3 regions of the Dyadobacter subterraneus genome follow, and region 3 is predicted to be linked to each of the others. Evidence: riboswitches for the same ligand, from Rfam matches in the RefSeq annotation. Region 3 holds a riboswitch; each other region holds the start of a gene.

The links. Region 3 has a riboswitch for cobalamin ahead of IEE83_RS31340 (ABC transporter substrate-binding protein). Riboswitches for the same ligand answer to the same signal wherever they lie in the genome.
Region 1: it holds a riboswitch for cobalamin, as region 3 does, so the genes downstream of both, IEE83_RS30290 (TonB-dependent receptor plug domain-containing protein) here and IEE83_RS31340 (ABC transporter substrate-binding protein) in region 3, are expected to answer to the same signal.
Region 2: it holds a riboswitch for cobalamin, as region 3 does, so the genes downstream of both, IEE83_RS31810 (TonB-dependent receptor) here and IEE83_RS31340 (ABC transporter substrate-binding protein) in region 3, are expected to answer to the same signal.

Annotation. Positions count from the first base shown of each region.
Region 1 is NZ_JACYGY010000002.1:1,138,312-1,148,835, forward strand. It holds gene IEE83_RS30285 (YncE family protein) at 1-7, opposite strand, end outside; gene IEE83_RS30290 (TonB-dependent receptor plug domain-containing protein) at 68-1,927, opposite strand; cobalamin riboswitch at 2,058-2,258, opposite strand; gene IEE83_RS30295 (DMT family transporter) at 2,349-3,275, shown strand; gene IEE83_RS30300 (glyoxalase superfamily protein) at 3,320-3,685, opposite strand; gene IEE83_RS30305 (thioredoxin family protein) at 3,835-4,395, shown strand; gene prfA (peptide chain release factor 1) at 4,684-5,757, opposite strand; gene IEE83_RS30315 (hypothetical protein) at 5,961-6,536, shown strand; gene IEE83_RS30320 (hypothetical protein) at 6,589-7,194, shown strand; gene IEE83_RS30325 (GH3 family acyl-acid amido synthetase) at 7,189-8,709, opposite strand; gene IEE83_RS30330 (SAM hydrolase/SAM-dependent halogenase family protein) at 8,895-9,821, shown strand; gene IEE83_RS30335 (hypothetical protein) at 9,899-10,177, opposite strand; gene IEE83_RS30340 (aldo/keto reductase) at 10,351-10,524, opposite strand, start outside.
Region 2 is NZ_JACYGY010000002.1:1,480,612-1,491,135, reverse strand. It holds gene IEE83_RS31835 (MBL fold metallo-hydrolase) at 1-608, opposite strand, end outside; gene IEE83_RS31830 (TonB-dependent receptor plug domain-containing protein) at 737-2,872, opposite strand; gene IEE83_RS31825 (sulfite exporter TauE/SafE family protein) at 3,000-3,632, opposite strand; cobalamin riboswitch at 3,772-4,066, opposite strand; partial or broken gene tnpA (IS200/IS605 family transposase) at 4,588-5,048, opposite strand; gene IEE83_RS31815 (hypothetical protein) at 5,145-5,282, shown strand; cobalamin riboswitch at 5,464-5,750, shown strand; gene IEE83_RS31810 (TonB-dependent receptor) at 5,932-8,334, shown strand; gene IEE83_RS31805 (PepSY domain-containing protein) at 8,479-9,999, shown strand; gene IEE83_RS31800 (CocE/NonD family hydrolase) at 10,330-10,524, shown strand, end outside.
Region 3 is NZ_JACYGY010000002.1:1,375,785-1,386,308, reverse strand. It holds gene IEE83_RS31360 (magnesium chelatase subunit D family protein) at 1-905, shown strand, start outside; gene IEE83_RS31355 (cobyric acid synthase) at 1,032-2,510, shown strand; gene IEE83_RS31350 (pyridoxal phosphate-dependent aminotransferase) at 2,522-3,538, shown strand; gene cbiB (adenosylcobinamide-phosphate synthase CbiB) at 3,523-4,458, shown strand; cobalamin riboswitch at 4,794-5,082, shown strand; gene IEE83_RS31340 (ABC transporter substrate-binding protein) at 5,114-6,355, shown strand; gene IEE83_RS31335 (FecCD family ABC transporter permease) at 6,425-7,489, shown strand; gene IEE83_RS31330 (ABC transporter ATP-binding protein) at 7,486-8,514, shown strand; gene IEE83_RS31325 (cob(I)yrinic acid a,c-diamide adenosyltransferase) at 8,538-9,122, shown strand; gene cobU (bifunctional adenosylcobinamide kinase/adenosylcobinamide-phosphate guanylyltransferase) at 9,119-9,625, shown strand; gene cobT (nicotinate-nucleotide--dimethylbenzimidazole phosphoribosyltransferase) at 9,742-10,524, shown strand, end outside.

The sequences.
Region 1 (10,524 bases), 240 kb from region 3:
TTTTCATTGTTTTATCAATTAAGGTATTCGTTTAAATAATTATTTGTTAGTCGTGCTGATGAAAGTTTTATATCGAATGATTGGTTGTTTTTAAAGAAAACAATAAGCTAATGGCAAAACTACGTCCGGGCATGGGATTTCCATTAATGGATTGGTAAAAAGAATTGGTAATATTATTTACTCTGCCCTGCAAAGAAGCGGCCGCTCCACGCCAGTCAAAGGTGGTTTCAACCAGAAAATTTTCAAGAATATATCCCTGTGTAAACTGTGCATGATCAGCCAAAGTGTATCGTTTTGAAACAAATTGTAATTGATTTGTCAACCGGATTTTTTTGTATTGAACAAACAGATTTACGTTTCCGGAATGTAAGGGAATGTGCGGTAATTGTTTGCCGACAATATCAGAGGCATATGCGTCATAAACCTTTTCCTGCGAGCTTTTTGTAAAAGCATAATTCAAATTACCGCCCGCTTTCCAATTGGTCCAGTTTCCCTTCCAGCCGATTTGTGTTTCAATGCCTCGTGCAACTACCAATTGCAGATTTTCCACGCGGAAATTATTCGCAGGATTCCAGTAAGTCCAGTTATTAATGCGATTATGATAAGTTGTTAAACTTGCCGTAAAAGAGTGAGTACAACTGACAACATGTGTTCCTTCCAAACCGATTTCTTTGTTAAAACCATCCTCAGGACGAATATTTGGATTGCCCAGACTTTTCCAGTAACGTTCATTTAAAGTTGGGACGCGGTAACTTCTCCCAACAGAACCTCTGACTTTTAATGAATTAATATTATTTTGAATCAAGCGATATTCGGCACCAAGCGAAGGTGTAAAGGGTGGATTAAATCCTGTAACTAAGGCCTGGCGAAGATTGATGGAGACCAGGAATTTTGGAGTAGCGTGCCAGCGTGTCAGAAGAAAAAAATCTTCACGATTCTCTGCGGTAACGGGTTTTTCATAATCAGTAAAGTGTGTTATATAGTGCGTAAATTCTGCTCCCGCCTGTAGTTGAATATTTCCCAGATTTTTAAATTTCCATTCAAATGCACGCTCAAACCTGGCACCGATTCTATCGGTAACTGCATGATCGAATTTTGAATAATCACCTGCCGCATGATCAACAATGTCCCGGATCCAGGAAGTTCTGACCGTCCAGTTATCAACCTGATACCTCAGCATTGTACGATAAGACTTTATTGCGGTATATTCACGGCCTGTAAGATTTTCAGGATTATTGGTTAACTGATTATCAGTAAGCCAAAAATGTGCCGATAATTGATGGCTGTTTTTTGTAAAATATAAGTCCTGAACCAGACCTTTCTGGAATGTTTCGGAAGGAATCATTTGTTTCTTATTCCTTTCAGTATACGGATAATGATTATTCATCCTGCCATCATATGCCGCGGTTTTTCCCGCAAAAGTCCATTTGTTAGCGAGGTTCGTCCCGTATTTAATAGTTGCCTGTGTTTGGCTGTTTCGGAAACTTTCCTGCTGTCTTCCAATCATAACTTGCAGTCCTGCCTGAGGCATGGAACTTCCCAGCAAAATACTTCCACCTACTGCATCAGTTCCCACAATACTGGCGGAAGAACCATACTGAACGGATAACTGGTCAAATCCTGCAACCGGAATTGTTGAAAAATCAGTTTGTCCCAAAGTGGGAAGATTTACATTAAGACCATTCCACAGCACCGCAGTATGATTTGCGGAAGTCCCGCGAAAAGCAACGGTTGCTAATTGTCCGGGACCGTAATTCTTAATAATGATGGGCGTATTTAAAGAAAGCAGATCCGTAATATTTCTGAAACGAAATTGTTCCATCGTAACAGAATCGATTTTCTGCACTTTTAATCCGCTCATAAAACGTTCAGGCGCATAACCATAAATGGTCACCGGATCCAGATGAATTGAATCCTTTTGCGCCATCAATTGATTTTCGAAGGCATTAACCAACAAAATCACAAGCAGGAGATAAAAGCGAATTTGCCCGCTACGCACCGTAAAAATTCAAGATCATCATAGTAAAACGATTAAATGATTTTTCCTCCGAAAATCAAAACGCTGAATGTTTCTGGCAGGTCTCCTGGCTTGTCTTGCTGATCCTGTACCTTCCCGTTTTCACAGTGGTTATGCAGATGAGATCAGTTTTTTGTAAGACTTACAGTTGCGGGGACAGCTCCCGTTTTTCGCGGGATTCCCTATTAAGCCATATGGTTGATTTGATTCAACTTCCGGCACCAAAAACTTTGTAAAGTTAACGAAATTATGCGGGTGTCACATAATCGTTTTTTTGAAATGGCGCTCTCCTTAAAATCGTTGCGTTATCTTTGCCTAAAATTCTGACAATTTGTTAACCCGCACCACAAAATCTTTTTCACTTTCAGCACCACAAAGAGGTGTTCTTCTGATGCTTGGGGCATCTTTTTTCTTTGCCCTAATGTCTGCAATTTCAAAATGGCTGAGTCGTGATTTTCATATTGTACAGCTGGTTTTCTTTCGAAATATTATTGGCGTATTGTTTATCGGAACAAGTATTTTGCAGCGACCGTTGAAGCAAAAAGGTGGGAGACTTGGCTTACTTATTTTTCGCGGCGTTGTCGGAACACTTTCATTATATCTTCTTTTTTACGCAATTCAAAATCTTGGATTAGGCCGAGCCTCCACGTATCAATATACTTATCCCATTTTTCTGGCATTTCTGTCCTGGCTTTTTCTGGGGGAAAAATTAAATTTTACCGAGTGGATTGCTATTTTACTGGGCTTTGCCGGGATACTGTTTGTCTTCCGTCCGGATCTTTCGATGTCGGTCAGAAATCATGTCATAGGATTGGGAAATGCATTATTAACTGCTGTTGCCTATCTGGCGATTCGTCAGCTAGGACAAGTTTATGATACCCGGGCTATTGTGCTTTCCTTCATGTTGAGCGGAATAGTTCTGCCAATATTTTCAATCGTAATCGGTACTTATTTCCCAAATGATCAGCTCGACTTTCTAATCGGAACTTTCAAATGGCCGGCAACCTGGCAACACTGGCTGGGATTTCTTGCACTGGGAATTACGGCGATGATCGGCCAGATCATGATGACACAATCTTTTACGTTTGATAAAGCAGGACGCGTCGCAGCGGTCGGATATTCCAATATTCTTTTTGCTTTGATATTTGGATTTTTGATGGGAGAGGCGATTCCAACTATTACCACATTATCGGGAATGGCCTTGATTATAAGTGGAGGTTTGTTAGTCTCTTTTTCAAAAGATAAAACAAAAAAATAAGCTTGCCACGAACGCACGAATTTAGTGTATTCGTGGCAAAAAAATTATTCTTTGGATTCGTTGAAAAGTAATTTATTTCCAAAAGGATCTGAAACTTCCATTGTAATGGCATTCCATGGCGCTTCTTCCAATCCCGGACGGTTGAAACGGTAATTTTTTTCGATCAATTCGGCATGATATTCTGTTAAACCCACACAGTCAATAAATACTTTCCCGCCAGGCGTGCAGTCACCGTGATGTTCTGTCAGGTGCAAAACAATCCCTTCTTTTGAAACCTGTATATAAAGCGGAAAATTGGTCTCAAACTGATGCGTCCAGTCAATTGTAAAGCCCAGCCAGTTTACATAAAATTCGACCGCCTTTGCTTCGTCGAAAATTCGGATAAGCGGAATAACTTTGTTTACTTTCATGATTAATAATGTTGATTGTTTCGCAAGCAAATGATTACTCGCAAATGAATATGTGTATGGTAAGATTTGAATATAAAATTGCCTGATATTAATTCATAAAAAAATTATTTGGTCAAAAAATGCGTTTTAAAAATGTATATCAAAAAATTATGAGACGATCAGCTTACATATTTACTTCGGTTTTGATTCTGTTTCTTGCATTAACCAGTTTCCGAACAGATTCTGTAACAAAAAAAGAAGAAGGAATTCACTGGATGACCATTGAAGAAGCCTATGCGAAAACCCAGAAAGAGCCGCGGAAAGTGTTGGTTGATTTATATACAGATTGGTGTGGCTGGTGTAAAGTGATGGATCGGGAAACGTATAAAAATGCTGAGGTAATTGATTACATCAACAAAAAATATTATGCCGTAAAACTGAATGCTGAACAAAGAGAAGCCATAACGCTTGGAAGTCAGAAATTTGAATTTATTGCAGAAGGACAAAAAGGCATTCATCAAATTGCACTGGCGCTTACAAATAATCAGCCAAGTTTTCCAACAACGATTTTCCTCGACGACAAATTTCAAATGATCCAGCCTTTGCCAGGTTATATGAAAGCAAAGGAATTTCATGAAGTGATCACCTTCTTTGGCGATAATTATAATAAAAAAGAGTCTTTCGAAGATTATAAAGCGAAAACTTATAAGCAGCTTTATACAAGTAAATAACCTGGTTAGAAATAAAAAAAGGCTTAAAAATGAATTTATCATTTTTAAGCCTTTTTTTATTTCTCTGTTGATTAATTCAGCAAATCAATCCCAAAGGGATATCCTTTTTATAGAAACTAATATTCGCAACCAAATCCAGACTCCTTCAGAGTCACCTGTAATCTACCTTTTTCCTGTTTGGGCCAAGAATTCAACAATATTCACAGGAGGCTCCGAAGGAGCCAAAACTCTGAGGAACAAGTGCAATTGCTATAAACAGGAAGCTTCAAAGGAGCTGAACTTCCCAAATTAAATTGTTTCGCCTTCCTGCATTCTTTCCGCATTTTCAGCAATACGCAAACGCTCGATAAATTCTGCAATATCACCTTCCATTACGGCAGGCAAATTGTAAACGGTGTAACCGATGCGGTGATCAGTAATCCGGCTTTGCGGGTAATTATATGTTCTGATTTTGTCAGATCTGTCGCCGCTTCCAACCATGGATTTACGCTGAGAACTGACAGCATCATTATGTTCTTTCAATTTAATCTCGTAAAGACGTGAGCGCAAAACACCCAAGGCTTTATCTTTATTTTTCAACTGCGAACGTTCATCCTGACAGCTAACAACCAGTCCCGATGGGATGTGTGTCAAACGAACGGCAGAATAAGTAGTGTTAACTGACTGTCCACCAGCACCTGATGACATAAATGTATCAATACGCACATCGTTCATATTAATCTGAACATCAACTTCTTCTGCTTCCGGTAAAACGGCAACCGAGGCCGCTGAGGTATGAATTCTTCCCTGAGATTCCGTTTGCGGTACACGCTGAACACGGTGAACGCCCGATTCAAACTTCATTTTACCGTAAACATCTTCACCTTCAACTTTACATATAATCTCTTTGTAACCTCCGTTGGTACCTTCAGTAAAATCCATGATCGACGATCTCCAACCCATTTTTTCGAAGAAACGCTGATACATGCGGAACAAATCGCCGGCAAAAATCGAAGCTTCATCTCCACCCGTTCCACCTCTTATTTCAAGGATAATATTACGGCTGTCATTAGGATCTTTTGGTATCAATAATTCTTTAATGATCAGATCCATTTCTTCCATTTTTGGAAGCAATTCGTCCAATTCTTCTTTTGCCATCTGGCGCAGCTCCTCGTCCTTTTCATTGACGATCATATCTTTCGTCCCTGCAATATCCTTTTGAAGTTTTTGGTAAATTGCGTACTGTTCAACAATCTTTCCCAAATCCTTATATTCCTTGCTCAATTTGGAATATTTAGTGGAATCGGAAACGATTTCAGGTTGTATAATTTGTTGCGAAACTTCTTCGAAACGTTCTTTTATGGCTTCTAATTTATCTTGCATATCGCGTTAATGTCTTTTGGCATTGCATATTCGGGCGACAAAGATACGCATTTTAGGTTGAAGAATGTTTTTCGTACGTTCGTTGTCTGTTTTGAATTACAAAGTTGTATTTAACGTTGAAGAATAAGTGTGGAAAATCCCTGATTTTGTTTGTTGAAATCTGCTTTTGTAACGCTTTTACCAGTTTAACTTATAAAAATAAAATGAATCGTATCGTATATATTCTGGCTTTTGTATTGCTTTTGTCTGGCTGTAATAATACCCGTGTTGAAAATACCAAGGAATTGTCCAATGAAATAAAGCAATCGAAAATCGTGCGTGTTACCAATACCCAGCTTATTTATACGGTCGACGAATGGGGAAAGAAAATCTCAAAACTGGCGCAGAAATCATTAGAAGAAGCACTGGTGAAAAGTCCGGAAAAGGCAGCCGAACTTTGTAAAAACCCATCTGAAATCCCAATTATAGGTGCTTTGGAAAAAAAGTATGGCGTAAAAATTTCATTGCTTGGTTCTGATGATACGACAAATACAGAACTTGATAAGAAAGAAACCGAGCTTTTAAAGGCATATCTTTATAGTGCCAAAAGTAATACAACCTCATTAAGCGATAATGTTCAGCCGATTAATGATACCACAGTTGTCTATAACGTTCCTGCTGATTTACAAATTTGTAAAACCTGTCTTGCTGACAAAACACCATCATTTGCACTTTGGAGATTGTTATTTGACAAAAAGGAAATTCTGAGAAAAGTAGATGTAAAAACCTTGAAAGATTGATTTGGATCGGTTTTTGCTACTTGAATGTAAATTACTTAACGTAGCAGACGATATGGCTGATCAAGATCAATTCAATCCGGAAGATTTTACCCATTTTCGGGAAAACAAGAAAATCCCGAAAGTGATCGAAAATGAAATTTTAAAAGCACTTTCATTTTATCCCGAATTGCAAAATGTACCGATTGATTTTGTGTTTAAACAAAACATAAAAAAATCAGTCATGCAGGCGCAGCCAAAAATTGGAACAATGTTCACGGGAAAGAAAAATCGTGGTTATCAGATCAATATCAGCGCTTTATTTAAGTTAACACATACTGCAATTCCTATTCATCAAATTCCAAAGGATATCCTGATTGGCTGGATAGGGCATGAATTGGGGCATATTATGGATTATCATAATCGCAATATTTTTGGCATGATCAGATTTGGTTTTGGGTACTTATTTTCAACAAAATATATTCAGCAGGCAGAAAAGGTGGCGGATACTTTTGCTGTTACCCATGGTCTGGGAAATTATATCATCCAAACTAAAAACTTTATCCTGAATCACGCCGAATTACCAGAGAAATATAAACAAAAAATTGCCCGGCTATATCTTTCTCCTGATGATATAGTCGAGCAAGTGAGATTATTGGAAGTGCAAAGAGCAGCTTTATGAATTTTGACTTACAAAAGCTTCAAATTCAATAAAATCTTCTTCTTTCATGACCCGGGGAATTTTTACCTGTCCGCCCAGTTTCTTAGTTTCTTCGCTCCATTTATGAAAAACAGTTTCGGGAATAAGTACCACTTCAACGCCTTTTAGCGCTTTTCCACGCGCAACTTTATAGTTTTTATTGCTGGTTTGTAAAGCATTGTCGAGCGATTCCGCAACTTTGATTGCATCTGGAAACTTGTCAGAACTGATATACCATTTCAAAATAAATTCTTCATTTTTATGAACTGCGGCAGCAATAAATTCGGTCATGACCAGATCATATTCTTTTTCCAGAACACGAAGTGCATCATTCATCTGGTTAACAGAAAGTTGCTCACCCACTACATTCAGATAATGTTTTGTCCGACCGGTGATTTTTATTTCTGCCCTTGATTTGTCCGTTATCATTACCGTATCGCCAATCATATAACGCCACGCTCCGGAAACGGTAGAAATCAGCAGACAATAATTTACATCTTCTGCTGCGTCTTCAAGGGCAAATATTTCTGCATCCGGTTTCACCAAACCATCTTCATCAATATTGTCGCCTTCCATCGGTACAAACTCAAAGAAAATTCCGCTGTTGGTAAATAAAGCCATTGAAGAAGTCTCAGGCCGGTTTTGTATGGCAATAAAACCTTCAGAAGCCAGATAAGTATCGATGTAAATCAGGGGATGAGCAAATAATTTTTCCAGACTTTTCCGGTAAGGATCAAACGCAACGCCGCCTGTTGTATACACCTGGAGATTTGGCCAGATTTCGTGGATATTTTTTAAGTTATGCTTTTTGATAATTTCTTTCAGCATCAACTCAATCCATGCAGGAATTCCAGACAGACATCCAATATCCCAATCTGGTGCCTGTTCTGCAATGACTTTAACACGTTCATCCCAATCTTTAATATCCGCAATTTCGCGTCCTGGCTTGTAATAACCTCCAAACCAGCTAGGAATATTGCTTGCACTTATTCCACTTATTTCTCCTTCCAAATGATCATCTTTTTCAATCAGATTGGTACTGCTTCCAAGCATTAAGATTTGTTTTTCAAAAAACTCTGCGGGTAAATCAAATGCACTCAGATTCATGATTTCATGTGTACCGCTTTTCCTGATCGCATCCAGCATATCGTCTGTGACTGGAATATGTTTGCTGTTGCTGGTGGTTCCGCTGCTTAATGCAAAATATTTCTGACCGCCTGGCCAGGTTACATTTTGATGGCCTTCGAGTAAATAATGCCACCAGTCGGCGTTCATTTTGTCATAATCATGAACCGGAACAAATTGCTGAAATGCAGCTATGATGTCTTCGCTTTCTAAAATTTCTTTGAAATTATAAGCTTTTCCAAATGCGGTAAGTTTTGCTTTTTCCAATAGCGAAAGAAGCACTTCCCGCTGCTCTTTCACCGGATCCGGATCGCTTGTTATATAACCCGAAAGGTCAATTGCCTTTTTGATCAGTTCTCCAATAACTGCCATGAATATTTTGTTAAATTGATGTGAGTAAAGTAATTATAAGAAAACGGTTCAAAAGCTATGCCAACCATTGATTTTTGTTAGTCTCGACAGATGATCTTTGAAATTTTATAACTTTACAAAAGGACTACACGAATACTGAATCATACAAAAAAGGCAAGTAATTCTTAAATATACAGGTATAAATTATGGCATCATTTTCCTTCGTTAACTACATCAAAAAATTCATTTTGTCAGCGATTACTATTTTGCTGACGCTTCTTTCTTTCACTTCAAATGCCCAAAACAATATTCTCGTTTTCCAGTCTGATTTTGGATTAAAAGATGGCGCCGTTTCTGCGATGAAAGGTGTAGCGATGGGTGTTTCTCCTGACCTGAAAATATTTGATCTAACGCATGAAATTCCGGCTTACAACATTTGGGAAGCATCTTACCGACTTGTTCAAACGGCACCATATTGGCCGGTTGGCACTGTTTTCGTTTCCGTTTGCGATCCGGGTGTTGGAACAAAAAGAAAATCAGTGGTCCTATTAACAAAAACAGGACATTATTTTGTCACGCCGGATAATGGAACATTAACTCTTGTTGCAGAACAAATGGGAATTCAGGAGGTGCGTGAAATTGATGAAGTGAAAAACCGTCGTAAAAATTCGAATGAGTCGTATACCTTTCATGGTCGCGATGTATATGCATTTACCGCAGCCAGATTAGCTTCCAAAACCATTACTTATGATCAGGTTGGGCCAAAACTTCCGAATCAAATTGTTTCAATTCCTTACACAAAACCATCTTTCGAAAAGGGAAAAGTAAAAGGAACGATACCAATTCTGGATATTCAATATGGCAACGTCTGGACGGATATTGACAAAAAGCTTTTTAATCAATTGGGAATTAAAATAGGAGAAAATATCAAGGTCGAGGTTTTTGACGGAGAGAAAAAAGTCTACACCGGAACCGTAAAATATGTCAATACTTTTGGAGAAGTACCTGAAGGGAGTGATGTCGGTTATTTCAACAGCTTACTCAATTTTTCTTTGGGAATTAATATGGCAAGTTTTTCTGAGAAGTATCATGTGTTTAGTGGAAGTACATGGAGCATAGTGCTCAGTAAATAATAATTGAAGTTTTGCCATTATAACTAAAAAACCTGCTGTCAAGCAGGTTTTTTAATAATCATATATTGAAAAAAATCTTATAATTTTTTCACTTCATCCTTTACACCTTTTCCCACTTTCTTCGCTACTTTTTTAGTGCCATCATATGCTTTTTCAGCACCTTCGCCTACCTTTTCAGCTCCGGTTTTTACGCCGTTACCAACAACTTTGGCATCCTTTTTAATTGCGGCACCTACTTTTTTAGCTCTTGATTTGGTAGCTGCAACAGCTTTCTGCGTTTTTGTCGAATCAGTATCCTGCGCGAAAGAAGCAGTTGAAAATGCAAATAGAGCGGCAATGATCAATATTTTTTTCATTTGTCTGATATGGTTTTTTTTATTCAAAGTTTAAAGCTCTCGCTTTTGGTATTTATACGGATTAGAGCTTTATAAGTCACATTTCCTCAGAAAAGTTTTGATGATACTGAAAAATAAAAAAGCCAGTTACGTTTCATAAACGTAACTGGCTTTTGAGCAAAAACTTATTATTATCAGAATGGATTAACGACCTGATAAAGTGCGTACCAATCCTGATTTGTTAATTGAATATCCGAGGCACTTGCTGCGTTTCTGATTCTTGTTTCTGATAAAGATCCGATAATTGGCAAAGTACCTAATTTCATCAACCAGGCTACTGCCGTTTGTTCAATGTTAGCATCATATTT
Region 2 (10,524 bases), 100 kb from region 3:
GTATCTCCAAAATACAGTGCTTGTTTTCCATTATTTTGAATCAAAAACGCAGCGCCTTCATAAGGATTTCCATGGCTTAGTGAAAAAGTTTTAACTGTCATTTGAGTATTTTCCAGCGGAATTTCCTGACCTTCTGACAAAGGTTTGTAGGTATATTTTTTCAAAGGATTAACTCCCTCACTTCCGAAATTTGGCCAGCTTTCCCAGTTGAAATAATGATTTTTGATGACGTCAAGACATTTTGGAAGCGCATAAATTGTCTTTGCGGTATCTTCCGGTGCGTTCGTTATCATACCCGAAACGTGATCCAGATGCGCATGAGAAATAAGAAATCCTTTTATAAAACTCCTTGAAACCTGATCTGCCGTGGCTGAAAAGGCGCCATTGGCAACTGCCACTTCCACTCCCTGCCGAACCGTTCCGCCATCCAGACAAACATAAGCCTGGGAATTAACCGGAGCGATCATATAAGCCGAAAGATTTCCTTCCGCACCGCCACCTTTTACGCCAAGCGGAACGACATTAAACGCCGATTGCGCCTGACTGACTGAAACTAAAATCAGGTAAAAAATGGAAGTTAAAATCAGGTTGTAAATCCGATGTTTCATGATGATTTGGATTAAGGGTATCATAAAAATAAAATCCTTCACCCTAAAAGTACGGATGAAGGATTTATATTATTGTTTATTTTAAATTCAATTCAACGTTCTGGTATCTAAAACTCGAATTTCAATTCTTAAAATGCTACCGTATATCGTACGGAAACGGCGCGGCCTGGTAAATTATAACCGCGTTTTTCATAATAATTTTCGTCAGTCAAATTATTTATTTTCAAAGCCAATGTATGTTTTTGAGCGATTTTGAAAGCGGCGGTGAAATCCAGAACCATGTATTTTGGATAATCAATAACGGGATTAATCGGATCTGTATAATCTATATCCTGACGTGTTCCAATCGAACGACCGGACAAACGAAGCCGCAACCATTTTAAATTATCATATTCCAGACCATAGTTAAATGTGTTTTTCGCCACATTCTGAATATCACGGGTAACTTTTGATTCGTCAGTACCCACAATATCTTCCGTTGCTTTGATCATGGAAGTGGCATTTACAAAAGCTCTGAGGGAATATCTGTAATTGGATAAAGCACCAAAATCATAGGTTATTTCGGTTTCCAAACCATTAATTTCAGCATTTGCTGCATTGACAAAAGTAGCGCGGGAAACGATCACATCTTTGTTTGCAAGAGGCTCGTTAACTGTTCTGATCACCTTGGCAATCCGGTTTGTTACCTTTGTTGAGAAATAAGTAACATTTGCAGAAAGTCCTGCTTTTGGTTTATTAAAACTCAATCCCAAATCCCAGCTCACGCTGCTTTCATTTTTCAAATCCGGGTTTCCGGCAGTCACCGCAATTCTTCCTTTTGAATCACGAACTTCATTATACCCGGCCACGCTATAAGCGTCCGTTGTTACAAAAGCACGACCGACCGTTCCTTTCACACGTAAAGCCGGAATCAATTCATAACTCACGCCAAGACTTGGACTCGTGAACGGATTGTTTTTTTTGCCTGATTTATAAGTTGGCAAAAGCGCCGTTTCCTTCACGTCAAAGGTAATATTGTCATAACGGACACCAGGTTGAACAGTCAATCGACCGAAATTCAACATCGCCTGAGCAAAAAACGCAGAAGAAATTAGTGCATAAGCGGGTTGTGTCGGCGCACGTTCTGTCGTATCATTCGTCCAGCGACGACTTTCTGTTGAAGAATTCAAATAGTCATAACCAACAATTAAAGAATGATTTCCGATTGTCCAGACATCTTTTACCTGGATACCTTTCCAGTTATTCCCCAATTCGGCAGAGCGGAAAGGAACAACAGTTTTGCCGGATACATTGAGTGTATAATTTTTTGTATTTTCTTCCGAAGTAAATACTTTCAAACTCGGACTATGATTTCCAATTTTGCCGGTCAGCGAAACATCAAAAGCTGCGCGATCAACATCTTTTGTACTTGCCTCGGTGGAACCGGAAGAAATTTCACCCGGCGATTCTACATTTTTCGCCTGGAATTTATCGCCGCGAATATCAATTCTCCAATTGTCATTTAACTGATATCCAAGCCTTAAAGAACCCGTGAAATAATGAAGTTTTGTGTAAGGCCTTGTTGCACCATCCGTCTGGGTTTCATCCACATCCGTCTCCGGTTGAGTTGTGTAATTTTTTCTGACCTTGGTGTAATCAAAAGCATCACGGAACAAATTCCATTTCCCGATCTTGTAATTTTTTGATCTTTCGAAATAGGAAAAAGACATATCGTAATCCAGCTTTTTCGTCAGATTACCACCTGCATTCAAGCCAGCCTGGTACGACTGAAAGCTTCCATATTCCAGAAAACCGTTCCCTTTCGTATCGCCTTTTGATCTTTGGGTAATGATGTTAATAACACCACCCATCGCCTGAGAACCGTACAAAGAAGAAGCAGGCCCTTTCAAAACTTCAATTCTTTCGACGCCATTCAGATTGATTTGAGACAAATTGGTTGCACCCGCCGCACGGCCGTCAATCAATAACAAAGTCCGTTGGTTTAACCCTGAAAACTGAGGACGAAATCCACGGATACCAATTCCTGATGACAAGTTTGGATATTGGATTACATCCACCGCAGCCGTCTTTCTTACGATATCAGTCAGGTCATTTGAAGGCGTCATTTCAATATCCTGGCGCGTAATAATATCCAGTTTTTGAGGAATTTTTTCTTTCCGCGTTTCATAACGTGTAGCCGTTACAACCACAGGATTCAAAATATTTTCTCTTGTAGAATCAGATAAAACCACTTCCTGCGCTTGAGCGGAGAAAGTGGCGGTCATGGCTAATAGACCTGCAAACGTGAGTTGATGAATGGTAGCTTGGTAAAAATTGAAATTCATTAGGTATGGATGTATAAAAAATGATTGCGATTTTGAGCTTATGAAATCAGACTTTTTGAAGAATATCTCACCCTTCATACGCGCCGTATAATGTTATCAGTCCGATAACAGTTGAGAAAGTCCCGACTATGTAATTAATAATTTTTAATACGCGATCCCGTTTCGCAGCAAATTTATTGATCGAAAAAGCGAAGAAATAACCATAAGCAGACATGGAGAAAATGATTCCGAAACTTTGCAGAATAATGATCCAGACTGCCGTGTAAGCATCACTTGCGGCGAGGGTCAACGCTACTGCGCAGGCACCACCCGTTCCGGCCAGTCCGTGCACCATGCCCACCCAAAAAGAACGGCTGAATTTTTGTTCGGCTGCCGGTTGAACTGTCAAATCAGGCTTTCTGAAATTCCGGCGGAAGGCTACAATTCCGAGCCAGATCATCAACGGTCCGATTACCAATTCGACCTTTTCAGAAATGTTCAGAGAGATTGCTGATTTCAATATCAAAACCAGACAAGCAAAAAGAATCAACGTCAAAGAATGTCCAAGCGCCCAGTGCGACGACCGCCAGATTAATTTCAAACGATCCTTCGGCTTCTGGTTTTTCTCCGTTGCCAATACAGAAACTGCTGCCATATGATCCGGCTCAAAAGAATGCTGAACTCCAAGAAGAAGAGAGTCGATAAGTAAATAATTGATCATTTCCTTTCACATAAGTTATTGAGAAAAACCCGTTTACCATATCACAGGCAACTTATGGAAAATGCAATACGAAGCAACCCAGCAACAAAAATCACGCTGCCAAACCAGTAACTTCACGCCTTTTTTCCCGAAAGCATTCCGAATATGATGTTACATGGCAGGTCTTCTGGCTCGTTCAGTCTCCCAACGCCTTCCCGGGATTAATTTTGAATGATTGAATCTTGAATGAGAGAATGATGGAGCGCGCCAGATTTTGGAGTTATCAGCCATTCTATCATTCACTCATTAAATCATTCAAAATTATCCCCAGTGGCAAAAATGTTGTGACTTTTTTAGTGAACTTACAGCAGCGGGTACTACTCCGGATTTTCACCGGATTCCCTTTTAAGTGTTCGGCAAATTTTGCGTCACACACCACTTAACGGCTGCAAACTTACTATTTAATTTTATAGTGAGACAAAATTATTTTGCCGGAAATAAGTTTTAAGCGGTTTTTACGAGACGTTCCTAACGGAACGAAAGTTGTGGGTTGGCTATGTTTTTCTACCGACGAAATGTCCTGATGGGACAATTAAGTATGTGAATTCTTTATCGCAAAACATTGCTAAATGAAAACATCTTATTGATGTAATATACTCATTATTAACAATTTGTCACATACAAACATCTCGTCTATAAAAGAATAAGCCGAATCCTAGCACATGTTCAATAGGAACATCTCGTCGGCAGAAAACATATTCATCATTTAACAATCCTGTTCCATAGGAACATTCGTTGGTAGAAAGATACGACAAACCCCATCGCCATGTTCCGACAAGAACATTTCTTGATATAAAACGTATCCTTATTAAACCACCATGTTCCATAGGAACATTTCGTTGGTAGAAAAATACATGCATTGCTTATTGTTGCGCGTTCCTTCGGAACGTTTCGTGACTTCCGAAAATCTTTGCTACTATTCTAATTCCTTAAAAATATACTGGTCGTTCCAATCAATGTCAAAAGCAATTAAAAACTTCCGGTATTCCTCCATAAAATTTTTCTTTTGATGATGTGTTTCCTGATTTTGAATGTACCTGATTACATCGGGCACCTGACTTTTTCCATATGAAAAAGCGCCATAACCTTCCTGCCACGCAAAAGGATACTTACAGAAATTCTGCGTTTTAATCCATTTGCTGCTTTCAGTTTTTACGTTTTGAATCAAAGAAGAAATCGATTGATGCGGACTAATACCAACCAAAATATGAATGTGATCAGGCATGCTGTTAATTTGAAGCATTTTGTGCGATTTTCCTGAAAAATACCTGTGATGTATTTGTGTAATTTTTCCTTCCAAATAGGTTGAATCAAAGCTTCCCGATATTTTACCGCGAATACAAATTGGACATAAATTTGTGTGTAGGTATTAGCCATTATACATTTATTTATAGTGTGTTAGAATTGCAATCTATTGAAAATTAAGAAGGAGCCAAAAGATTATTCACGCATTTTTATGAACGAATAACCAAGATGGAACAAGCCGACAAAACAAAATCACGAAACGTTCCTAAAGGAACGAGTGTTCAGATGGTATCGCCACTTTCTACCAACGAAATGTCCCGATGGGACAATGAAGTAAATGAATTCCTTCTCGTAAACATTTCCTAAGTGAAAGTATTTTGTTGGTAGGAAAACATTAGCATTATTCAACCATCATGTTCCGGCAGGAACATTTCTTTGGTAGAAAAACCATCAGCTTCCGGACATTCGTTCCATAGGAACGTTTCGTAAAACTTTCAATTACTCCATTTAAAACCCTACATTTGCGCCTCAATAAGTTCTTTTCTTTATTTTTCCAACAGGAAAAGGTTTTACTATCAGTGAATTAATAGGGAATCGTGTGTAAATCACGAACTGTCGCGCAACTGTAAGTAACATCAAAAGTTTATATCAACAATGTCCACTGGGGCAATGATTGAGTTTTGAATGAGAGAATGCTAGAATGGCTGACGGCTCCAAAATCTGGCGCACTCCACCATTCTATCATTCTCTCAATCTATCATTCAAAATTCATTCCCCGGGAAGGACGGTATAAATGTTACAAGTCAGGAGACCTGCCTTTTCTTTGTTGACAATGCTTTCGCGGAATGAAGCTTCGTCAGGTTTGGTGTTTGTATATCCAGGCAATTTTGCCATGGATCGTCGTGCGCTTTTTGTACGACTCTAAACGTTTTTCTTGTCTTTTTTTCCTTTCTCCGTTTGCATTGTAAAATGCTGTAAAGAGCTTTTAACTCATTTCTCTAAACAAGTTAAAAGTATGCAAACGCAAAAAAACTGTTTCCCGCGGACTGGAAACGGCCATCTCATTTTTCAAAAAAAACGGTACAGTTGTGTGCTGAAAATCGCTTTATTATTTCAATTTTTCCTGATTAATAATGTCTTTGCACACCATTTTGGAACATTAAACGGTTCCATTCAAAGTGAGACAGGAGAGCCGATTATCGGTATTCATGTCCGTTTGGAAGGTACCTCATTCGCCACGATTACGAACGAATCCGGGCATTTTGAAATCAAAAATATTCCGGCTGGGAATTATACATTTTTGGCGAGTGGGACTGGTTATGAAGTAAAAAAAGAAAACATAGATATCAAGCAAAATGAGATAACACTTTTACAATACAAACTGAATAGTAAGACCAACGAATTGTCGGAAGTAGTAATCAGTTCGGTATCAAACCGCTCTTTTTCTTCGGTAAATAAAATTGACGTTGCCTTACGTGATATGCCCATCACCACTTCGACGGTTTCTGTAAAAACTATTGAACAACGCGGCGCGGATAATCTGGGTGAAGCGATGAAAAATACAACCGGTGTTCGTGCAAACAATACTTATGGTGGCTTTCAGCATTTTACGATCCGTGGTTTTTCAAATTTCGTTTTACTGGTTGATGGTGTTCGCGACGAAAGACATAATATCTCAACCAGCGCACCAAATACGAACCTTGCCAATGTGGAAAGCATTGAAGTTCTGAAAGGGCCAGCTTCGGTACTTTTCGGTCACTCCGCTTTGGGTGGAATTATCAATATTGCCAGAAAAAGACCTACTGAAAATTTCAAAGCGGATTTTTCTGCTACGTATGGAAGTTTTAATACAAGACGTATACGTGCCGGTGCCGGTGGAGCGGTCAGTGATAAATTACGTTACCGCATAGATTTTGGAATGTCGGATACAGACGGCTATCGTCATTCCGGTTCGAATACCAACAATGGATATCTGGCCTTAGAATATACCCCGACTGACAAAGATTTATTCTATCTGACCGTTGGAGCAAATAAAGATATTTATGATACTGATGCCGGAATTCCAATGCTTGAAGGAAGCAAAACAATACCAGGTTTGAATGTTAATACGCGCTACAATGACCCGGCCGATTTCCTGAAACATACCCGCTATGATTATCAGCTAAAATACATTCACAAGTTTAATGAAAGGTTGAAAATCTCAAATCAGCTTTCCTATTACGATGATAACATCAATTACTTTTCAACAGAAGAATTAACGCCAAATGCTACACTGGATTCAATAAATCGGTCATATCCTTTTTATTTTAACCACTTGACAAAACCTTTACAAAACCAGTTGGAATTGACTTATGAGTTCAATACCGGAAATATTGAGCACAAACTGCTGGTTGGTTATTCACTAAGTTTTTTGAACAGAAAAACCTACAATGGCGATGTTTACGGCCCTGGAAAAAACATGACCATTGATGTTAACAACCCAATTCTGAATCAGGGATATATCAATTTTACAGACAAAAATTACCGTGCAACTATGGAAAATGTTCACGGAATTTATGTGCAGGACTGGATCAAAATCACGGAAAATCTGAAAGCGTTGGCTGGTCTTCGTTACGATATTTTCGACGGGACTTACTATACGAATTTGGTCGATGCTGACAGAAATGTGACAGAAAAGGGAGCTAAGTCTACTATTTCAAAAGCAGCTTTAACCTACCGTGCAGGATTGGTTTATCAGCCAATAGAATCCTTGTCTGTTTACGGATCTTACTCAACTTACTTCAAACCCTCGCGCCGAGTAGCGCCAAACGGAGAAACTTTTGACCCTGAAACAGGATATCAGGGAGAAGTAGGAAGTCGCCTGGAATTATCTTCGAGATGGGCTGCCAATCTTGCTTTTTATTACATGCGGAAAAATAATCAGCTGGAAGCTTTGCCAGGTGGAATTTACAAACGCATCGGTTCGGCAGAATCAAAAGGTTTTGAAGCAGAAATCAGCGGAAATCTTCTGCCCGGTCTGGATGTGACGGCTGGCTATACTTATTCAAAAGCGAAATATTTGCCATACAAAACCGCAGAAATTAACGCTGCTGCCGGAAAACGAGTGGCTTTTGCACCAACCAATATGTTGAACGCCTGGCTGAACTATGAATTGCAAACGACTGCCTTAAAAGGTTTGAGTATAGGTGCCGGAGCAAATTATATGAGCGAAACTTTTACCACAAGTGCTAATGATTACGCATTGCATGGCTACACCACAACAGATCTTGCGTTTGGATATCGCGTTGGACGTGTCGGTTTAAGATTCAATATCAACAATGTATTAAACGAAAAATATTTCGCGAATGCCATTTTTGCCAACCAGTTCTCACCCGGACCAACTAGAAATTTCTTGTTGAGCTTAAAATACAGCATCTAAAAAGGTGCAGCGCACCGGAATATTTGTAGTAAAAGCCGCCCTGCCCAGATTCGGAAAGGTGCCTCGCACTGAAATATTTAACCGCAAACATTTCGATTGGCGACTACCAGTTGCCAATCGAAATATCAATATCAAACTCCCAACATGAAAACCATTACAAAATACACCCTTCTTTTTCACCGCTACCTCGGCTTTGCATTAAGTCTGCTTTTTGTAATCTGGTTTTTATCGGGTTTTGCCATGATGTATGTCAAATACCCGACAATGAAGCAAAATGAAAAATTACAAAATCTCCCGGTTATAGATCTTAGCCGGACAAAATTCACTTTAAACGAAGCACTTCAAAAAGCAAATATCACCGATACGCTCAGAGCTGCCAGATTAGGCATGTTACTGGAAAGACCTGTCTACCGCATCACGACCATTCAAAATAAAAATCTTGCGATCTACGCAGATAACGGCGAATTATTAGCACCAACCGATACGATACTCGCACAAAAACTGGCTATTGCTTTTGTAAAAAACAGATGTCAGCCGGAAAAACTTGAAACACTTACTGAAATCGATCAGTGGATGGCGGGCGCCCGATCCATAGGGTATCAGCCGCCGGTGCATCGGTTTAAGATGAATGATCCCGAAAAAACCTATGTATATGTTTCGACACAAACCGGAGAAGTAGTACAAATGGTGAATGTCAAACAACGCTTTTTAGCCTGGCTTGGCCCTATTCCGCACTGGATTTACCCAACCGTTTTATTGAGAAACCGCCCGCTCTGGAATGATATCATTGTCTGGACTTCTTCGCTTGGGACACTAATGTGTAGTGCCGGAATTGCCATGGGCTTTATCCGTTACAAAAGAAAAAACAAAGATTCGCTGGCATTTAGTCCGTATAAAAAGAAGTGGTTTCGCTGGCATCATTACACTGGATTTGTTTTTGGAATTTTCGCTTTCACCTGGGTTTTCAGCGGTTTGTTATCTATGACACCTTGGGATTGGGCGCCTTTTACAAGACTGAATCCGGAAGAAAATAAACAATGGACCGGCGGAATTTTCAGTCCAAAACTTTTTGCGCTAAGTCCGGTTAATGCCTCGAAAATATTCAAAAGCAATCTTGCTTTAAAGGAAATTCACTTTACACAAATTCAGGGAAAACCGTATTTTATTGGCTATCAGGATGAAATGCACACAGAATTATTATCCGCTGACAATTCCGAAAATAAACCCTTTGCGCTTTTTCCTTCAAAACCATTTGTTAAAAATATTATGGATTTGAACCCGGGTGCAAGTTTAGAAGAAGCCGTAGTCCTAACAGATTATGACGATTATTATTACACAAAAAATAAGGATAAACGTCTACCGGTATTGCGTGTCAAAATGAATACGCCGGAAAAAACCTGGTATTATGTTGATTTAAAAACGGGTCAGGTTGTATTAAAACATGAGAAGAAAAGTCGTTTGGAAAGATGGTTATACAACGGTTTACATAGTCTGGATTTCAGTTTTCTTCTCTACAAAAGGCCGCTTTGGGATATTGTAGTGATCATTTTAATGCTTGGTGGATTGGCTGCGAGCAGTACGGGATTGGTGTTAACGTGGAAATGGTTGAGGAGAAAAACGAAGAAGAAAGCGAAAGTGGGGTTAAAGACGAAAATGATTATATGAAATTTAAAAGAGATATTCACGAGACGTTCCTAAGGAACGAAATGGTGGATAACGCATCCAACTCCTACCCACCAAACGTCCCTTTTGGACGAATAAATGGTAGCCAAGATGTATCACATAAAATTATAGACTCGCTAAATAAAAACGTTCCAAAGGGACGGCTCGTTGGTAGCTACAAATTATGAATCTTGATGGCCTTCGTTCCATAGGAATGGCTTGTGTAAATATCCAAAAACCATCAACATGAACTTAAAAATTGTCAAATACCAACAAACCCGATTCTTAATGTATTTTTGTTAAGACAACAATAAACACCAATCGCCGACTCCTATGAAGCACAGAATTTTTTACCTCTTTCTATTTTTCATTCCACTTCTTTCCGATGCCCAGAATGCGGCGATGCCTGACACGGGCTGGGTCCGGAAAAACTATCAAAAAACGGAACAATTCATTGAAATGCGGGATGGCGTGAAGCTTTATACCGCCATATACACACCACGTGACACAGACGAAAAGTATCCGATT
Region 3 (10,524 bases):
AAGAAGAAGAGCTACTATCTTCTAAGCAGTTGCCTTCTGACGATCAAAATAATAACGATGATCCGGAATCACCTTCTTCAAAACAAGAACAAGTATTCGGTATAGCACCTCAAAAAGAAGCTCCAAATTTTAAAGTTGATTTAAATCCTGTTTCGCACCAAATGCCGGAAGGCCGGAGAAGTCAGGCAATCAATACAAATCGAGGGCCTGAATTAAGAGCGATCCCCGATCAATCTCCAAATGATATATCAATTATAGCAACGGTACAATCTGCCTTAATCCGTGATCAGGATGATTTTCATATTACACGAAATGATCTGCATCAAAAGGTTAGAAAAGGAAAAACAGGAAATTTAATTCTGTTTGTTGTGGATGCTTCGGGATCTATGGCGGCGAGCAGCCGGATGGAAGCGGTGAAAGGAAGTGTGCTGAGTTTACTTACGGATGCTTATCAAAGAAGAGATATGGTTGGCGTGATTTCCTTCCGTGGTGTGGAAGCACAGTTACTTTTGGAACCCACTTATAGCGTTGAACAAGCTGAACAAGCCATGCAAAATTTGCCAACAGGTGGAAGAACTCCTTTGCCGCATGCCTTGCAATTGGCCATTCAGGTGATCAATAAATTAAATCCGGATAAAGATTTAAAACCGCTTTTGGTTATTCTCAGCGATGGGAAAGCCAATGTTCCGCTTCCGGGAGGTGGTGATGCCTGGCAGCAAACACTGCAATTATCCGGTCAATTATTCCAATCCAATATTCCAGCTTTGGTGCTTGATACTGAAAACGATTACCTTCGTTTTGGAAGAGCCGCCGAAATGGCGAAGGTGATGGGCGCAGAATGTTTATCACTTGAAGAACTTTCTTCGGAAAATATCACGGTTACTATTTCCGGTAGAATTGTCTAATTTTCTTTTTTTTCACGCAAAGCAAATAAGGTTTTCGCAAAGACCGCCAAAAATCTTCGCGTACTTTGCGTTTTATCCGCGCGGCGTCCGCTTTTTTTGCTTTGCGTGCAACTTTACCTTAACCTAATGTCAAAGACCAGAAATCTCACAAAATCAATCATGTTTGTCGGCACCGCTTCCGATGTTGGCAAAAGTGTGATTTGCGCAGGATTTTGCAGGATTTTCAAACAAGATGGTTATCATCCGGCGCCGTTCAAAGCGCAGAATATGTCTTTGAACAGCTACGTAACACCGGAAGGTTTAGAGCTTGGACGCGCACAGGCGGTTCAGGCAGAAGCGGCAGGAATTCCTTGTCATACCGACATGAATCCGGTTTTATTGAAACCAACCAACGACCAGTCATCTCAGGTGATTTTGAATGGAAAACCGGTGGGAAACCAGTCTGCATACGAATATTTCAAAACCACCGACCGGAAAGAATTATTCATGGCTGTAACGCAGGCTTACGATCGATTATCGGCTCGATATTCCCCAATCGTGATGGAAGGAGCCGGCAGCATTTCTGAATTAAATCTTAAAAAACGGGATATTACAAATCTGCGAATGGCGCTTCATGCAGGAGCAGCAACCTATCTGATTGGAGACATTGACAGGGGCGGAATTTTCGGAAGTGTTTATGGTACCATTGCTTTATTGACACCAGAAGAACGTCAGTGTATCAAAGGAATTATCGTCAATAAATTTCGTGGTGATTCACGACTTTTTGAAGATGGGAAAAAAATGCTTGAAGAATTAACCGGCGTTCCCGTCGTTGGTGTTTTGCCTTTTTTCAAAGACATCCATATCGAAGAAGAGGATTCCGTTTCGCTTCAAAATAAATTTAATACAACGAAGGAAGGAAAAATTAATGTAGCGGTCATTTTATTAAAACGGCTGTCTAATTTCACTGATTTTGACCGACTGGAAAAAGATCCCCGCGTACACTTATTCTATACTTCACAACCGGAAGAAATTGCAAAAGCCGATATCATCATCATACCCGGAAGTAAAAATACGCTTGATGATTTGTTGACGATCAAGAATAATGGCGTCGCGGCGGCGATTGTTAACGCACGTAAAAACGGCAAAAAAGTCATTGGGATTTGTGGCGGTTATCAGATGATGGGAGACCTGATTGAAGATCCTGATCATGTAGAAGGTTCCTTGGAATCGATGCCAGGACTTGGATTACTGCCTGTAAAAACGGTTTTAAAGCCCGTCAAAACGACCTTGCAGCAACATTTCAGTTATCGGAAAAATCCGGAAGTTTGTACCGGATATGAAATTCATATGGGAGAAACGACTTCTGAAATTAATTCTCCGGTTACTGTTTTATCAAATGGAAGACCTGATGGCTACTTTTTAGATGAAAATTGCTGGGGCAGTTATCTGCATGGTATTCTGGATAACGCGGTGGTGATCGAAGATTTATTATCCGGTTTTTCAACAGAAACGATTGCTGAAACTTTCGACTATAATCAATTTAAAGAATTGCAATACGACCGGCTGGCAGATCATATTCGCGCGAATGTGGATTTGGAAATGATTTATAAAAGTCTGGAATAAATAGAAAATCTATGTTACAAGGCCACGGCGACGACTCGTACCGTTATGCCCAAAAAATCATCGCAGATTTCAGTACCAATGTCTGGTACGGAGGTGAACCGTCGGGTTTGAAAGAATATATTTTTGAGCAATGGTCGGCGATAAACCGTTATCCGGAAGTGATGGCTGAAAGTTTGAGTGAATTGGTTGCGTTTCATCATCATTTAAATCCCGAACAAATTTTAATTAACAGCGGAACGACAGAAAGCATTTATCTGATCGCGCAGGCTTTTGCGGGAAAAAGAACAACCATTGTCACGCCCGCTTTTGCTGAATATAAAGACGCATGCAAATTATATCAACACGATCTGACCTTTTTGCCCTGGTCTAAAATCCAGGAATTTCCTACATTGTTAACCGATCTGGTTTTCATTTGTAATCCCAATAACCCTACGGGAAAATCATTTTCTCAACTCGAAAGTTGGGTTCAGCAAAATCCTGAAACGCTTTTCGTCGTTGATGAAGCTTTTATCGATTTCACAGTGCAAATCAATTCTTCGATATCTTTAATTAACCATTATCCAAACCTGTTGATCATGCATTCGCTTACCAAAGCTTATGCGATTCCAGGGTTACGATTGGGTTATGTTGTCGCTTCGGAGGATTTAATTTCGAAATTGAAAGGTATCAAACAACCGTGGACAGTAAATACGATGGCGCTGCAAGCCGGGAAATTTATTTTTGAAAACTACCAGCAAATTCAAATCCCCTTAAATGGTTTACTAGCCGAAAAAGAAAGATTTACAGAAAAACTCAGCCAAAATCCGATATTGAAAATTCATGAAAGTGCTACACATTTTTTCCTGGCAGAAACACTGAAAGGCAACGCAGCGGAACTCAAACAATTCCTGATCGAAAAATATGGACTTTTAATTCGTGATGCGAGTAATTTCAGAGATTTAACAAAACAACATTTTCGGATCGCTACCCTGTCGCCTGAAAAAAATAATCTATTCATTGAAGCCCTCGAAGAATGGAGAAATTATTGATCATAGCTCCGTTGATTGTCGGTTACATTCTGGATTTAATTATCGGCGATCCTGACAACTGGCCGCATCCGGTTCGTGTATTTGGAAATGCTATTGCATCTGGCGACAAACTTTTAAATAAAAATTCATCTCGATTTTTGAAAGGAATGTTGTTAGCAACAAGTCTTTGTCTGCTCACATTTTTCTTTTTTTATTTTCTAAATAAGAGACTTCTAAACATAAATATGTGGCTTTTCATCGCCGTCAACAGCGTTTGGGTTTGGTATGGATTAGCAAATAATGCTTTAATCACCGAAGGTCAAAATGTGTTTTTAGTTTTGGAAAAAGAGGGATTGGAAGCAGGAAGAAAGCAACTGTCGCGCATCGTTGGCCGGGATACTTCGCAGTTAACTGCCCAGCAAATCCGGATAGCGGTTTTTGAAACCATGTCGGAAAATCTTAGCGACGGTGTTATTGCGCCATTATTTTTCTACGCAATCGGAGGCGTTCCGGCCATGATGGTTTACAAAATGATCAATACTTTGGATTCCATGATCGGTTACCGCAGCGATAAGTACGAGCAATTCGGAAAATTCGCTGCCCGACTGGACGACGTTGCGAATTTCATCCCGGCACGAATTACGGCATTGCTTATGGTGATTGTAACAGGAAATTATCGCGGTCTGCAATTCGTCTTCAAATACGGAAACCAACATAAAAGTCCAAATTCAGGCTATCCGGAATCTGCACTGGCCGGAATTCTTAATTGTCGTTTCGGCGGGCCAAATGTATATCATGGAAAGTGGGTTGACAAACCTTTCATCGGGGAGAAGGAACGGATTATCGAGTCGGGGGAAATTCGGAAAGCAGCATGGATTAATCATAAGGTTTGTTTTGTAACCGTCTTGATTATCAGTTTGTTTTTTTATCATTTCCTTTGATAAGATCCCAATTTAACGACAATGCTTATTTGCCATCGGCAGATCTTGTAGGTAGAAAACATTTAAGGTTAATTACGAGGCGTTCCTATCGGGAACGCTTTGTGGCACGAGTTACATCTTTGCTACCAACGAAATGTACCGATGGTACAGTATCCAAATACACGTGAAACCGATTTGAAATAAATAATTGGGATTTTATTCTTAACTCTCCAGAGAAGTCAAGTTTTAAAGGTGACATCTATTCTTGCCTTCTCTTATACCTAGCTTATTTCATCAATAGAAAATACACACATCAGATTTATTACAACAAATCAAAAACCCCACATAAATCTTAGTAGTTTTGCATTCATCAGGGTAGTATCCCGGATTTGCGAAAATCCGGTTACTTTAAAAGGGAATACCGGTGCAAGTCCGGAACAGTCTCCGCTGCTGTAAGTTCATAAAAACATTCATGACAATTGCCACTGGGGACAATGATTGAATTTTGAATGATAGAATCAGTGAATGATGGCCAATTGCAACACATTCTCTAATTCACACATTCTATCATTCAAAATTACACCCCGGGAAGGCGTCAGGGGAAATGGAACGAGTCAGAAGACCTGCCTTATTCACTTAATACGCATAGCTTTCGGAAGAAAGGCTGGTAGCACAAATGACAAAAAAACAGAAGACCTCCTTTTGGGAAGTTCGCAATGACTTTGCGTGCATTTCCACTTTTATTGCAGCTGCGAAGTTTGCGGCTTTATTATTTATCCCACTGCTATTTTTAGCAGGCTGCGGTACTTCTTCAAATCTCACTGAAAGTGCAGAAACGGCTTCTTCGGGGAAAGACTATTTTTCTGAAAAAATCCAGATTCATCATGCCAAGGGCTTCACGATCGAATACCACGATAATTTTAAGGTGATCAATGTTTTAAGTCCGTTTGAAAAAAGCACCGATACGGCCAAATATGTTTTGCTTCAACGCGGCACAAAAAAGCCGAAAGGATATTCAAACAGCCAGTTTATTGAAATTCCAATTCGTAGTCTGGTCGCGATGTCGTCCATGCACGTAGGGTTGGTTGGACTTTTGGGAGAAGAAAAAATTGTAACCGGACTGGGCAATTTGAAATATGTTTCCAACCCGGAAATTATCAAACAAATTGAGGCGGGCAAAATTGCCGAAGTTGGAAAAGATCAGGGGTTGAATGAGGAAAAATTGATTACCATGCACCCGGATTTGATCATGACCACGGGCAGTCCGGTTTCAAAAATGGAGCGGTATACAACTTTGAACGCTGCCGGAATTCCTGTTTTGATTAATTCTGAATGGGTTGAAACTACACCATTGGGCCGTGCGGAGTGGGTTAAACTTTTGGCAGCGCTGCTAAATCGTGAAGATTTTGTCAACAAGAAATTTGCCAAAATGGAAGAGGAATACAAACGTCTTGCGGCATTATCTCAAAAAGTGAAAGTAAAACCGAGCATCATTACCGGTATGAATTCCAAAGATTCATGGTTTGTCCCGAATGGAAATAGTTATATGGCGCAGTTTTTCCGGGATGCCGGCGCAGATTATCATTGGAATAATACCAAAGCAACGGGAAGTCTGGCGTTAAATTTTGAAGCCGTTTACCCGATCGCTCTGACAGCTGATTATTGGCTGAATGTCGGGATCAGCAACTACGATAACAAAAAAGAAATTCTTGCGAAAGATCCTCGTTATACCGATTTCAAAGCTTATAAATCCGGACAGATTTACAGCTATAATAAACGTGTGAACAACCGCGGTTCGAATGATTATTGGGAATCGGGTGCTGTGAATCCGCAGATTGTTTTGTCGGATCTGATCAAAATCCTGCATCCGGAATTATTACCGGAGCATGAGCTGGTTTATTATAAGCAGGTGAATTAGGCGGTCGGCAATCGGCGGTCAGCTTCCGGCTCTTGCCACTCGAACTCTGGGCCGATTAAAATACTAGTTATGCAAATTTCTTCTCAATCTTATTCCAATTCCCGTCGGCTGATCATTATTGTTCTGTCGGTTTTGGCTGTGCTTTTTTTTCTGCTGGATATCATGCTGGGGTCGGTAAGCATTCCGTTTGGTGAAGTGGTGAGAATTGTGTTTTTGGGAGAATCGGACACTACCGCATGGTTATTTATTATTGAAAAAATACGCTTACCAAAAGCGATTACGGCCATCATTGTGGGCTGCGGATTATCCGTCAGCGGACTTCAAATGCAGACTTTATTTCGCAATCCATTAGCTGGCCCGTCCGAACTGGGTATCACGGCCGGAGCCGGGTTAGGCGTTGCAGCCGTAATGCTTACGAGCGGAAGTACCGCAAGTATTTATGCAATCCGGCAATTGGGTGTTTCCGGGAGCTGGCTGATTGTTGTGATGGCATCGCTTGGCGCCGCTTTGGTTTTGTCCATGGTTTTATTGATCGCCGGAAGAATTAAGGATAATGTTATTTTATTGATTGTCGGCGTGATGGTCGGGACGATAACGGTTTCCGTGATCAGTATCTGGCAATATTTCAGTCAGCCGGAAGAGTTGCAGGAATATATTCTATGGACTTTCGGCTCACTTGGCGGCATTGTTCAATATCATTTATACGTACTCTCCGGCGTCGTGATCGTTGGTTTACTCATCGCTTTTTCTTCTTCAAAGGCACTAAATGCCATGTTATTGGGAGAAAATTATGCAAGAAGTATGGGTTTGACGGTTGGAAAAACCCGCTTCATTATCATGGCCAGTACCAGTTTACTTACGGGAAGTATCACCGCTTTTTGCGGCCCGATTGGTTTTGTTGGTATCGCGATTCCACATATCACCCGATCACTTTTAGGCACTTCCGATCACCGTATTTTAATTCCTTGCTGTTGTCTGGTAGGTACTGTTTTGATGCTCATTTGTGATATTATTTCTCAGATGCCGGGAACGCAGACCGTTCTGCCGATTAATGTGGTCACCTCATTATTAGGCGCGCCGGTTGTGATCTGGGTTATTGTCAGTCGCAACAATTTACGTTCTTCTTTCTCATGAACGATACGCCGCTACTATCTGCCCGGAACCTGACCATCGGTTATAAAACCGGAAAACGAGAGCCCAGAATCGTTTCAGAAGCTCTGAATCTGGACTTATGGCCGGGGCAACTGGTTTGTTTATTAGGTCCAAATGGCGCGGGAAAGTCAACGCTTATGCGAACACTTTCAGGCTTGCAGCCCGCACTTTCCGGAGAAATTATAATTGATAATGAATCTTTGGTAAATCTGAAACCTGTTGACCTTGCGCAAAAATTAAGTCTGGTTTTAACTGAGCGGATTGAGGCAGGAAATTTGACAGTCAGAGAATTGGTAGCGCTGGGGAGAACGCCTTACACCGGTTGGCTGGGCACACTTTCTGAAATTGATAAGAAAAAAATCGATTGGTCGATGGACGCTACGGATACAAAACGTTATGGCGAGCGACGAATGAACGAATTGAGTGATGGCGAGCGGCAAAAAGTAATGCTGGCCAGAGCATTAGCGCAGGATACCAAACTGATTTTACTGGACGAGCCAACCGCCCATCTTGACCTGCCGAACCGTGTGGAAATGATGCGATTGCTGCATAATCTCGCCCGTCAAACCAATAAGGCAATTTTACTTTCCACACACGAATTGGATTTGGCGCTTCAAGCTGCGGACAAGCTTTGGCTCATGCATCCGGATGGAAAACTCGTTTCTGGCGTACCGGAAGATCTGGTTTTGAACGGAAGTTTTGAAGCGGCTTTTATCAAAAACGGCTTCCACTTCGACCGGAATACCGGCACATTTACAATTCACAAGGAAGCCTCATCCACTCCTATTTATTTACGCGGAAAAAGCAATCTTGTTTTCTGGACAAAACGCGCGCTTCAACGGGAAGATTTTGTAGTAAGTGACGATCCTGATTTGCTGCACAAAATTGAAGTTATGGAAGGTGAAGAAAATCCTGTCTGGATATTTAGTGACGGATTAATCACTAAAAAATATCTGAACATCAGCGAATTGCTCGCTGATTTACAACATATCAAAAAGATAAAATAAATTAAAAAAATGATTTCTCATCAATGAAAATATATACTAAAAAAGGCGATAAAGGCACAACAGGGCTATTCGGCGGAAGTCGTGTTTCAAAGGATGATGTCCGGATTGAATGTATCGGGACTTTGGATGAGGCGAATTCAACGATCGGGTTGCTTCGTGTAAAACTGGGAAATGAACACGCCTGGCAGCCAAATCTTCATAAAATTCAGAAAGATCTGATGGATATGATGTCGCATTTAGCCCGCCCTTCTGATGCCAAAAAAGAGAATAAAAATCCGATGCCCGAAGATGGTGCCGAGTTTTGTGAAACCTGGATTGATACGCTGGAATCGGAAATGACTTCACCTTCGGATTACTTTTTACTTCCGGGTGGAAATGAAGTTTCGGCCTTATGCCATATGGCACGTACACAAATGCGCAGAGGCGAACGACGATTGGTTTCTTTGATCAAAACAGATACTGTTCACGAAGCGATCCCAGCCTACATCAACCGTTTATCTGATTTATTTTTCACGTTGGCAAGAGCTGAAATGGACAAAGCCGGCGTTGCAGAGGAGAAATGGCAGTTGTTTTTATACAAACGTTTTAAAGCACCTGAAGAAAAATGATAATCTACATCACCGGAGGGGCACGCAGTGGAAAAAGCCGTTTTGCACAGGAAAAAGCTTTGCAGCTCAGCAAATCTCCGGTATATGTCGCGACGGCACATATCTGGGACGACAATTTTGCCGAACGTGTTCAATTGCATAAAAACGAACGAGGACCTGAATGGACCACCTATGAATCGGAAACAAATATTCACAAACTTCCTATCGAAAATCAGGTTGTCGTTATTGATTGTGTGACGCTCTGGCTGACGAATTTGTTTGTCGCTTTTGATAACGATATCGAACAATCGCTCGCTGTATTTAAAGAAGAAATCGATGCAATCGCGCAGCTTTCCGGCACTTTCATCATCATCTCAAACGAGATAGGCATGGGCGTTCATGCGGAAACGGAGATTGGAAGAAAGTTTACGGATTTGCAGGGCTGGGCAAATCAATATGTGGCTAAAATAGCTGATGAGGCCATCTTCATGGTATCCGGCTTACCGCTAAATTTAAAAAGGTAGGTTACACAGAGGACCACTGAGTTAAGGAGAGATACACAGAGTTTTGTTTTAATATCTTTTCTCTGTGTCCCTCCCCTTATCTCCGTGGTTCTCTGTGCAACCTTTATAATAGAACTATGACTTTACCAGAACAGATACAGCATAAGATAAATAATAAGACAAAACCTCTAGGTGCCCTTGGGAAATTGGAAGAAGTGGCTTTGCAGATTGCTTTAATTCAGGAAACTTTGACACCAGATTTAGTAAAACCACATATAGTCGTTTTTGCTGCAAGTCATGGAATAGCCAATGAAGGCGTGAGTGCCTACCCTTCCGAAGTTACTTTTCAAATGGTTTTAAACTTCCTCAACGGCGGTGCTGCGATTAATGTTTTTACCAAACAAAATGGCATTGAATTAGCTTTGGTTGACGCAGGAGTTGACTATGATTTCGAGCCTAATGAAAAACTTATTGACGCAAAAATTAATCACAGTACCAAAAGTTTTCTATCGGAATCTGCCATGACAGAAACAGAATGTCAGCGGGCGATTGAGAAAGGAAAAGAGATTGTGAAAAACATTACAAAAACAGGCTGTAATGTGATCGGTTTTGGGGAAATGGGTATTGGCAATACGTCCTCTGCTGCCGTGATCGTGAGCAAATTACTTGATATTCCGATTGAAGATTGCGTAGGAAAAGGAACCGGAGTTAATCCGGATCAATATCAAAACAAGATTACAATTCTTCAAAAAGCAATTTCAAATCATACAGAAGTTTTAATAAATCCCTTGCAGATTTTACAAACTTTCGGTGGTTTTGAAATTGCAATGATGTGCGGCGCTTTCCTGGCAGCGGCTGAGAAAAAAATGATTTTGATGGTTGACGGCTTTATTGCTTCGTCGGCATTTTTATGCGCCTTA